Linked DNA regions of Arachidicoccus terrestris. The protein of the gene in region 1 binds, or shares a complex with, the protein of each later gene. Links are inferred from orthologs where the notes say so. Each region holds a gene or a part of one and is shown on either strand. Other genes may lie near its edges. The genes, in order: uvrA and mfd.

What was found.
Region 2: the proteins of uvrA (region 1) and mfd are in contact, whole or in part, in a crystal structure (PDB 4DFC), measured with the Escherichia coli proteins. The link is inferred for Arachidicoccus terrestris from one-to-one orthologs.

What each region holds. Positions count from the first base shown.
Region 1 is NZ_CP083387.1:1,384,664-1,388,563, reverse strand. The notes cover bases 7-3,585. They hold uvrA (excinuclease ABC subunit UvrA), read left to right. Parts: upstream 7-367; coding sequence 368-3,385; downstream 3,386-3,585. Other genes in these bases: K9M52_RS05540 (YdeI/OmpD-associated family protein), read right to left, coding at 3,492-3,585; K9M52_RS05550 (YMGG-like glycine zipper-containing protein), read left to right, coding at 7-214. Also shown: more of K9M52_RS05550, read left to right, coding at 1-6; more of K9M52_RS05540, read right to left, coding at 3,586-3,900. UniProt on the Escherichia coli protein: The UvrABC repair system catalyzes the recognition and processing of DNA lesions. UvrA is an ATPase and a DNA-binding protein. A damage recognition complex composed of 2 UvrA and 2 UvrB subunits scans DNA for abnormalities.
Region 2 is NZ_CP083387.1:2,732,134-2,736,435, reverse strand. What follows is about bases 57-4,037. They hold mfd (transcription-repair coupling factor), read left to right. Parts: upstream 57-438; coding sequence 439-3,837; downstream 3,838-4,037. Also shown: K9M52_RS10640 (cupin domain-containing protein), read left to right, coding at 1-19; K9M52_RS10630 (MFS transporter), read right to left, coding at 4,039-4,302. UniProt on the Escherichia coli protein: Couples transcription and DNA repair by recognizing RNA polymerase (RNAP) stalled at DNA lesions. Mediates ATP-dependent release of RNAP and its truncated transcript from the DNA, and recruitment of nucleotide excision repair machinery to the damaged site.

The DNA.
Region 1 (3,900 bases):
ATCGAATACAGAAGCGAGAACCACCCAAAAGAAGAAATTCAGCAGTGCTGCTAAGGGGGCTGTCATAGGCGCCGGATCCGGTGCTGTACTCGGAGCTATTATTTCCAAGAAAAACCGTGGATTGGGCGCTGTAATCGGCGCCGCGATCGGTGGAGGCGCCGGATACGGCATAGGAAAACATAAAGACAATAAAAGAGAACAGGAAGGTCAATAAGACCTGTTCCCAATATTGATGTATAATACCGTTGACTGGAAGGTTTGATCTTTATAGATCAGGCCTTCTTTTTTGGGATAACGATAAACTTTTTTTAATCTTATAAATATTTTAGTATCAATTGAAGAAATTTCCATTAATTTTGGTGATACTATGACCAAGAGAAACTCCCGGACTTCTGCGCCGGTAAAACTAAATAATACGATTGGCGCCTCGGCTCTTCAGCAAACGATAGAAACGCTGGATGTATTTGGTGCCAGAGAACATAACCTGAAAGATATTGATATCCATATTCCTAAAAACAGGATGGTCGTGTTTACGGGTGTGTCTGGCAGCGGGAAGTCGTCATTGGCCTTTGATACCATCTATAATGAAGGTCAAAGAAGGTACATGGAGAGCTTTAGTGCCTATGCCAGGCAGTTTATGGGAGATATGGAAAGGCCTGATGTGGATAAGATCACGGGGCTCAGCCCAGTCATTTCAATTGAACAGAAGACCACTAACAAGAACCCGAGATCGACCGTCGGTACGGTTACAGAGGTCTATGATTTTTTACGTTTGTTTTTTGCCCGTGTGGCGGAAGCCTATAGTTATAACACGGGGAAGAAAATGGTCAAGTTCAGCGAAGAAGAGATCGTATCGGATATCTATCTCAGGCAAAAAGGCCAAAAAGCGGTGATTCTGGCACCTGTTGTCAGGGGTAGAAAAGGACATTACCGGGAACTCTTCGAAGAGATCCGCAAGAAAGGCTTTGTCAAAGTACGGGTAGATGGTGAGATCCAGGATCTGAAGCCGCAAATGCAGTTGGACCGTTATAAGATTCATGATGTAGAGATCGTCATTGACCGGATGAAGATAACCGAAGATATGCAACCCAGACTGTCTTCCAGTATTCAGCAGGCTCTTAAACTGGGAAAAGACCTGGTTTTCGTCCTGGTGGGTGATAATGAAACGCTTGCCCAGTATTCCAGACAATTGGTTTGTGCGGACACGGGGATCAGTTATGAGGAGCCTTCGCCCAATTCTTTTTCTTTTAATTCCCCCTATGGCGCTTGCCCGCAATGCAGGGGGCTGGGAGAGATTTATGCCGTTAGCGAAGAATTGATGTTGCCGGATAAAAAGTTAAGTATAAAGAAAGGTGGCCTTGCTCCATTGGGAGAGGAGCGGAGTGCAAGCGTTTATCAACAGGTTGTGCAATTTAGTAAAAAACATAAGATCCCATTGGATAAGCCTTTGGAAAGCCTTTCGAAAAAGGAGCTGGATTTACTGCTGTTTGGGGATGGTGACGCACAAAAAACTTTTGAAATAGACGGGCAGGACGACAGCATTCCTCAGGTGTATACAGGAAGTTACGAAGGAATGGTTCCTATGCTAAAAAGATGGTTCTCCGCCTCTGGTAGTTCTGATCATCTCCGGGATTGGGTATCCGGTTTTATGGAACTGCGTCCTTGTAATATGTGCGAAGGACAGCGGTTAAGGAAGGAAAGCCTCTGGTTCTGGATCGATAAACACAATATTGCCCAATTAGGTGATATGGATCTCGAGGAGCTTGCCGGCTGGTTTACAGGGCTGGAAAGCCGACTCTCCAAGAAACAAAATGTTATTGCTAAAGACATATTAAAGGAAATCAGAGAAAGACTACAGTTTTTGCTCGATGTAGGGCTTACTTATCTAACACTTAACAGGCCGAGCCGGAGTTTAAGCGGTGGGGAAAGCCAGCGCATCCGGCTGGCCACTCAGATTGGCTCTCAATTGCAGGGGATTACCTATGTATTGGATGAGCCTTCTATCGGACTTCATCAAAGGGACAATCATCGTTTGATTACGGCATTGCAGCATTTGCGGGATATAGGCAATAGTGTACTGGTTGTAGAACATGATAAAGATATTATGCTGGCATCTGATTATCTGGTGGATATAGGCCCAAGAGCCGGTCTCCACGGTGGCGAGATCGTGTTTTCCGGAACGCCCTCCGAGGCGCTTAAAGCTCATACGGAAACAGCCCGCTTTTTAAACGGAGAAAAAGCCATCGAAATACCAGAAATGCGCAGACCCGGTAATGGCAAATGGATTGAGATCAAAGGTGCCAGTGGCAATAACCTTAAAAACGTCCATTTGAAATTACCCCTGGGCAAGCTCATCGTTGTGACAGGTGTCAGCGGTAGTGGTAAATCAACCTTAATCAATGAGACATTATATCCTATTTTGTCTAAACATTGTTATCACTCTAAAATGACGCCTCTTCCTTATAAATCAGTCAAGGGGCTGGAAAATATTGATAAGGTGATAGAAATTGACCAGTCGCCTATTGGCAGAACGCCCAGAAGCAACCCGGCTACCTATTGCGGTTTTTTTACAGATATCCGACAGTTATTTGCTGCGGTACCTGAAGCCAAGATCCGGGGCTATGCACCGGGGCGGTTCTCTTTTAATGTCAGAGGGGGCAGATGTGATGTTTGTGAAGGAGGGGGAATGCGTGTTATAGAAATGAATTTTCTACCAGATGTGTATGTGCCTTGTGAAAAATGTGGAGGTAAACGCTATAATCGGGAAACCCTTGAGATTCGCTACAAAGGCAAGTCCATCAGTGATGTCCTGAATATGACAGTAGATGAAGCTGTGGAATTTTTTCAGGCGGTTCCTTCCTTATATAGAAAGGTAAAAACCTTGCAAGACGTTGGGTTAGGTTATATCAGCCTTGGACAGTCTGCCGTAACGCTTAGCGGAGGAGAGGCGCAACGTGTAAAGCTGGCCACAGAGCTGGCCAAAAAAGATACAGGTAAGACTTTTTACATACTGGATGAACCAACAACCGGGTTGCATTTTAGTGATATTCGCCAGCTAATGCATGTGATGGATAAACTGGCTGACAGAGGTAATACTGTGCTGATTATTGAGCATAACCTGGATGTAATCAAAGTAGCCGATCATGTCGTCGATTTAGGCCCTGAAGGAGGAAAAGGGGGCGGCGAGATTTTATTTGAGGGTACCCCGGAAGAAATGATTCACTGCAAGGAAAGTTTTACGGCTAAATTTCTGGAAGAAGAATTAAAAGCGACACCTGTCAGGAAAAAAACTGTTGGGGTCCCTGCTGCCAAAAAGAAAGCTGTGGCTCCGTCCGGTAAAAATACTGCTTCAAAAACTAAAGCAAAAGCCGTAAAAAAGAAATAGGTGATGGCTCATGCAGGGCTGCATGGAAAGAAAAATCGCCGGACAAGTATTATTGCCCGGCGATTTTTCTTTAATATTCAATGTACCAGATCTGGCTGGTCAGCACCTATTTCTCTATAGGGTTTTTCTTACCTGCCAGCAGTTTTTCCAGGGTAGAAGCCAGGCGCTTTTGTTTGGTATCGCTGCGTTTTGCTCCTTCAATCCAGGTGACAAATTCTTTTTGATTAGCAGAAGGCAGAGAGCTAAAAAACTCTTTAGCCTTATTGTGTTTCACAAAAAGTGCGTCCAGTTCTGCCGGGATAATGGATAACTTTTTATCAAAGCCTTTGGCACGGGGTGTTTTGGTGGCGATAGGTGCAGATTCAGCGGGTTCCTCTGCCTGTACTTTATTAAATTTAACTGCTCCCCAGACATTATCTAATACGATTTCTTCGGTCGATTTTTCGTAACTGTTATTGCTCAGAATCTCCCAGCAATCAACCCGGTTCAAATCACTTACAATCTTACTGGAAGAT
Region 2 (4,302 bases), 1.3 Mb from region 1 along the record:
GAGAGAAGACTTTCTCTGAGAATTGCTAAAGGAGATACTGCTGTCTTTTCCTAAGATGGCCCTGGGAAGCGTCGTCAAAAAGATTAGAGGCATGTTCGGGCATTCAGGCCTTTAAGAAAATGAACGCGGGCTTGCCCATTATCTCATTTTCGGGGCATATGTCTATGGCTACAGCCCTTCGATAGGCACCACCACTTTGATTATAGATTTGCTCACGTTTGCTAATGCTCCGGATTACAATTTTCAAAAATCTACCTCATTTCTCCGGTGACACAGGCCGCCAATTTGATTATAAATCAACCTCATATATTCATAATGGGCAACGGGGTCCGGTGGCTTACCGGTATTTTGCCTGCCAGTCAACAATCAGGGGTTTATAGTCCGGCTTCACTCAAATATTGGACAATAACCCGGAGCTTCGTAACTTTGCACTGCGTTATGAATTTACAAACCTTACTAGGTCAATACCTGGAATCCCCCCACCTAAAACCATTGGTGGAACGGTTGGCTGTTGCCGGAACTCAGCAGATCTTTTTAAAAAACTTACACGGCAGTGCTTCAGAATTTGTGGCGGCCACTCTTTTTAACCATGAAAAGCTCTCTGGTTACAATCATGTTTTTGTGCTAAATGACGGCGAAGAAGCCGCCTATTTTCATAATACGCTTACCAGCCTGACAAGTGCCTTAAATTTATTTTATTTCCCTTCTTCTTTTAAAACCAAGAAGAACTTCAGATTACTCAATGCTTCACATGTTATGCTGCGCACGGAAGCCCTCACCCGCTTCTCTTCTCCTACCGGTAACAGAACGGGTGCGCTGATTACTTATCCTGAGGCACTTTTTGAAAAAGTTGTCCTTCCGAAAACATTGAGTGGAAATATTATACACATCAAGACCAATGACACCCTGAACCTGGATTCCTTAATGGAATTGTTCGTTGATTATGGTTTTGTCAGGACAGATTTTGTATATGAGCCTGGGCAGTTCGCGCTGAGAGGCGGGATACTGGATATTTATTCTTTTGGTAACGATAAGCCTTACCGCGTGGAACTCTTTGGCAACGAGGTAGACAGTATCCGCCTGTTTGACCCGGAAAGTCAATTAAGTGAACGCAAATTATTACAGGTTTCTATTATTCCGAATGTCGAAACACAGTTTGAACAGGAAGATAAAGTATCTCTGTTGGACTTCTTACCGGAAAACACGATCTACTGGATCAGAGATTGGGACGTTATCTCGGAGCAGATCACGAAGCAATACCGGGATATGGAGGATTTTCAGCAGAAGATGGCAGACGGGACCATTGAAGAAATCCAGGACGATCCGGATGATACGAAAATTCTTAAAGACATAAAACCGGAGGATTTTCAAAATGCAGAAGACCTCAGGCTACAATTGCAGCAAAAGTCTCTGATTGAATTTGGCTACCAAAGCCACTTTACTGAACAAGTGTTGACATTTCAGACCAGAGAGCAGCCGGCCTTTAACCGTAATTTCAACCTGCTTATCCAGGACCTGAAAACTTTTGAACAGAAAAAGTATGCGATCTACCTGTTCTCCGAACAATCACGGCAGCTGGAAAGGCTCAACAGTATTTTTACAGACCTGGAAACGGAAATAAAATTCACACCGATATCCTCAAGCATTCATGAAGGATTTATTGATGATGACCTGAAGATGGTTTGTTATACCGATCACCAGATTTTCCAGCGTTACCATAAATATCATATCAAACAAGCCTTCAATAAAAATAAGGCGCTAACACTGAAAACACTGCGGGATCTTCAGCCAGGTGATTATGTGACACATATTGACCACGGTGTAGGGCGCTACAGCGGCCTTCAGAAGCTGGAGGTAGCTGGCAGTATTCAGGAAGCCGTCCGCATCATTTATAAGGATAATGATATTTTATATGTCAATATTAACTCGCTGCATAAGATCTCTAAATATACCGGCAAAGAAGGGACACAACCCAAAGCCAACAAGCTGGGCAGCGACTCCTGGAATAAACTGAAAGAAAAGACCAAGACCAAAGTCAAGGAAATTGCCTTCGACCTTATTAAGCTTTATGCACAGCGTAAGGCCCAGAGTGGCTTTGCCTTTTCTCCCGATAATTATATGCAGACGGAGCTCGAAGCCAGCTTTATCTATGAGGATACGCCGGATCAGAGTAAGGCCACAGCCGATGTTAAAAAGGACATGGAAAATGCTGCGCCAATGGACAGGCTGATTTGCGGAGATGTCGGATTTGGCAAAACCGAAATCGCAGTGCGTGCAGCCTTCAAGGCGGTGGTAGATGGCAAGCAGGCAGCCATACTCGTTCCAACAACGATCTTAGCCTTCCAGCATTATAAAACCTTCTCTGAACGGTTGGCCGACTTTCCTGTAACGGTGGACTATATCAACCGTTTTAAATCCGCTAAGGAGAAAAAGGAGACATTGACAAAACTAGCCGAGGGTAAAATCGATATTATTGTAGGCACCCATGCATTACTGGGTAAGAGCGTAAAGTTCAGGGACCTCGGCCTCATGGTTATTGACGAAGAACAGAAGTTTGGTGTTGGTCACAAAGAAAAATTAAAGACGCTCAGGACGAATGTCGATTCCCTGACCCTTACCGCAACGCCCATTCCACGTACATTACAGTTCAGCATGATGGGCGCAAGGGATTTGAGCATCATTAATACGGCTCCCCCTAACAGACAACCGATCCAGACAGAAGTCGTTACTTTTAATCAGGACTTCATAAGAGAAGCCATATATTTTGAAATAGAAAGGGGCGGTCAGGTCTTTTTTATATTCAACCGTATCCAGGGTGTCAAAGAAATGTCCACACTTATCCAGACACTTTGCCCGGACCTGAGCGTTTCCTATGCGCATGGGCAGATGGACGGAAAAGAGCTCGAGGCTAAGATTATGGACTTCGTGGAAAGGAAGTATGACGTGCTTGTTTGTACCAATATAGTGGAAAGTGGCGTTGACATACCCAATGTCAATACGATCATCGTCAACAATGCACATCATTTTGGGCTAAGTGACTTACATCAATTAAGAGGCCGTGTAGGCCGCAGCAATAAGAAAGCATTCTGTTACCTGATAGCGCCTCCGCTTAGCACACTCCCTGCAGATTCACGTAAAAGGCTCCAAACACTGGAGCAATACAGTGATCTGGGCAGCGGTTTTCAGATCGCTATGCGGGATCTGGACATCAGAGGAGCCGGCAATCTGCTGGGGGGAGAGCAAAGTGGCTTTATGGCAGAAATTGGCTTTGAAATGTATCAGAAAGTATTACAGGAAGCCATCAGGGAACTAAAAAGAACAGATTTTAAAGAGCTCTTTAAGGAGGAAATCTCTCAGCAAGATGATTATGTGTCTGACTGCACGGTCGATACTGATCAGGAAATCCTGATCCCGGATGCCTATGTAGAAAGTATTACAGAGAGGCTTGCACTGTATACCCGGTTAAATAATTGTACCGACGAGCAGGAACTTATCACATTCTACCAGGAGCTTATCGACCGCTTCGGCCCCGTTCCCCGTCAGGTAGATGACCTTTTTGCAGTGATCCGCAGTCGTAAAATGGCGATTAGTCTGGGCTTTGAGAAAATGACTTTGAAAGATAAGATACTCCGCTGCTATTTCATTAATAAAAACGATTCCCCTTATTTCGACAGCGAATTATTTAAAAATATCTTGAACTATCTACAGACAGGTACCAATAAGGCCAGATTGAAACAGGCGGGAACCAATTTTCTATTGATTAATAATACAGTTGAAAGTGTGAGCGAAATGCAGGCCTTTTTACAAAAGATGTGGGATGCAGTAAAACCGGGGTGATGGTTCTCGCGTGTGCGGTCTTTGTCGTTTTGAATAATAACATGATGCAGGTAGCGGCAATCAACCTCCTGCCGCATAAAACCTGAACAGCCAGAGGGGATAGAAAGAAGGATGTTTGGGGCCGGTCATCCACCGGGAGCCGGCTCCAAACATCCCTTCAAACAAAAATCATAAATAAGAAAAAAATAGAAGTTTTACAGCTTATTTAGCTTTCAGTAAAGCCAGCTTTTTACCTGAAGCACCTGTACGCAAGCGAATCGCCAATAACGTGACGGCGGCCAATACCGCCAGTGTCAGATAACATAAAGCAAGAGACTGCTCATTGGTTACATGTATGATAGCCAGTACCACGGTACTAAAGACCGAGGTCACCATATAAGAACCACCGCTGGTTATACCACTGGCCATTCCGGCATTTTTAGGGAACCTGGTCAGGCAGTACGTAAAAAACAGGTTATAGACCAG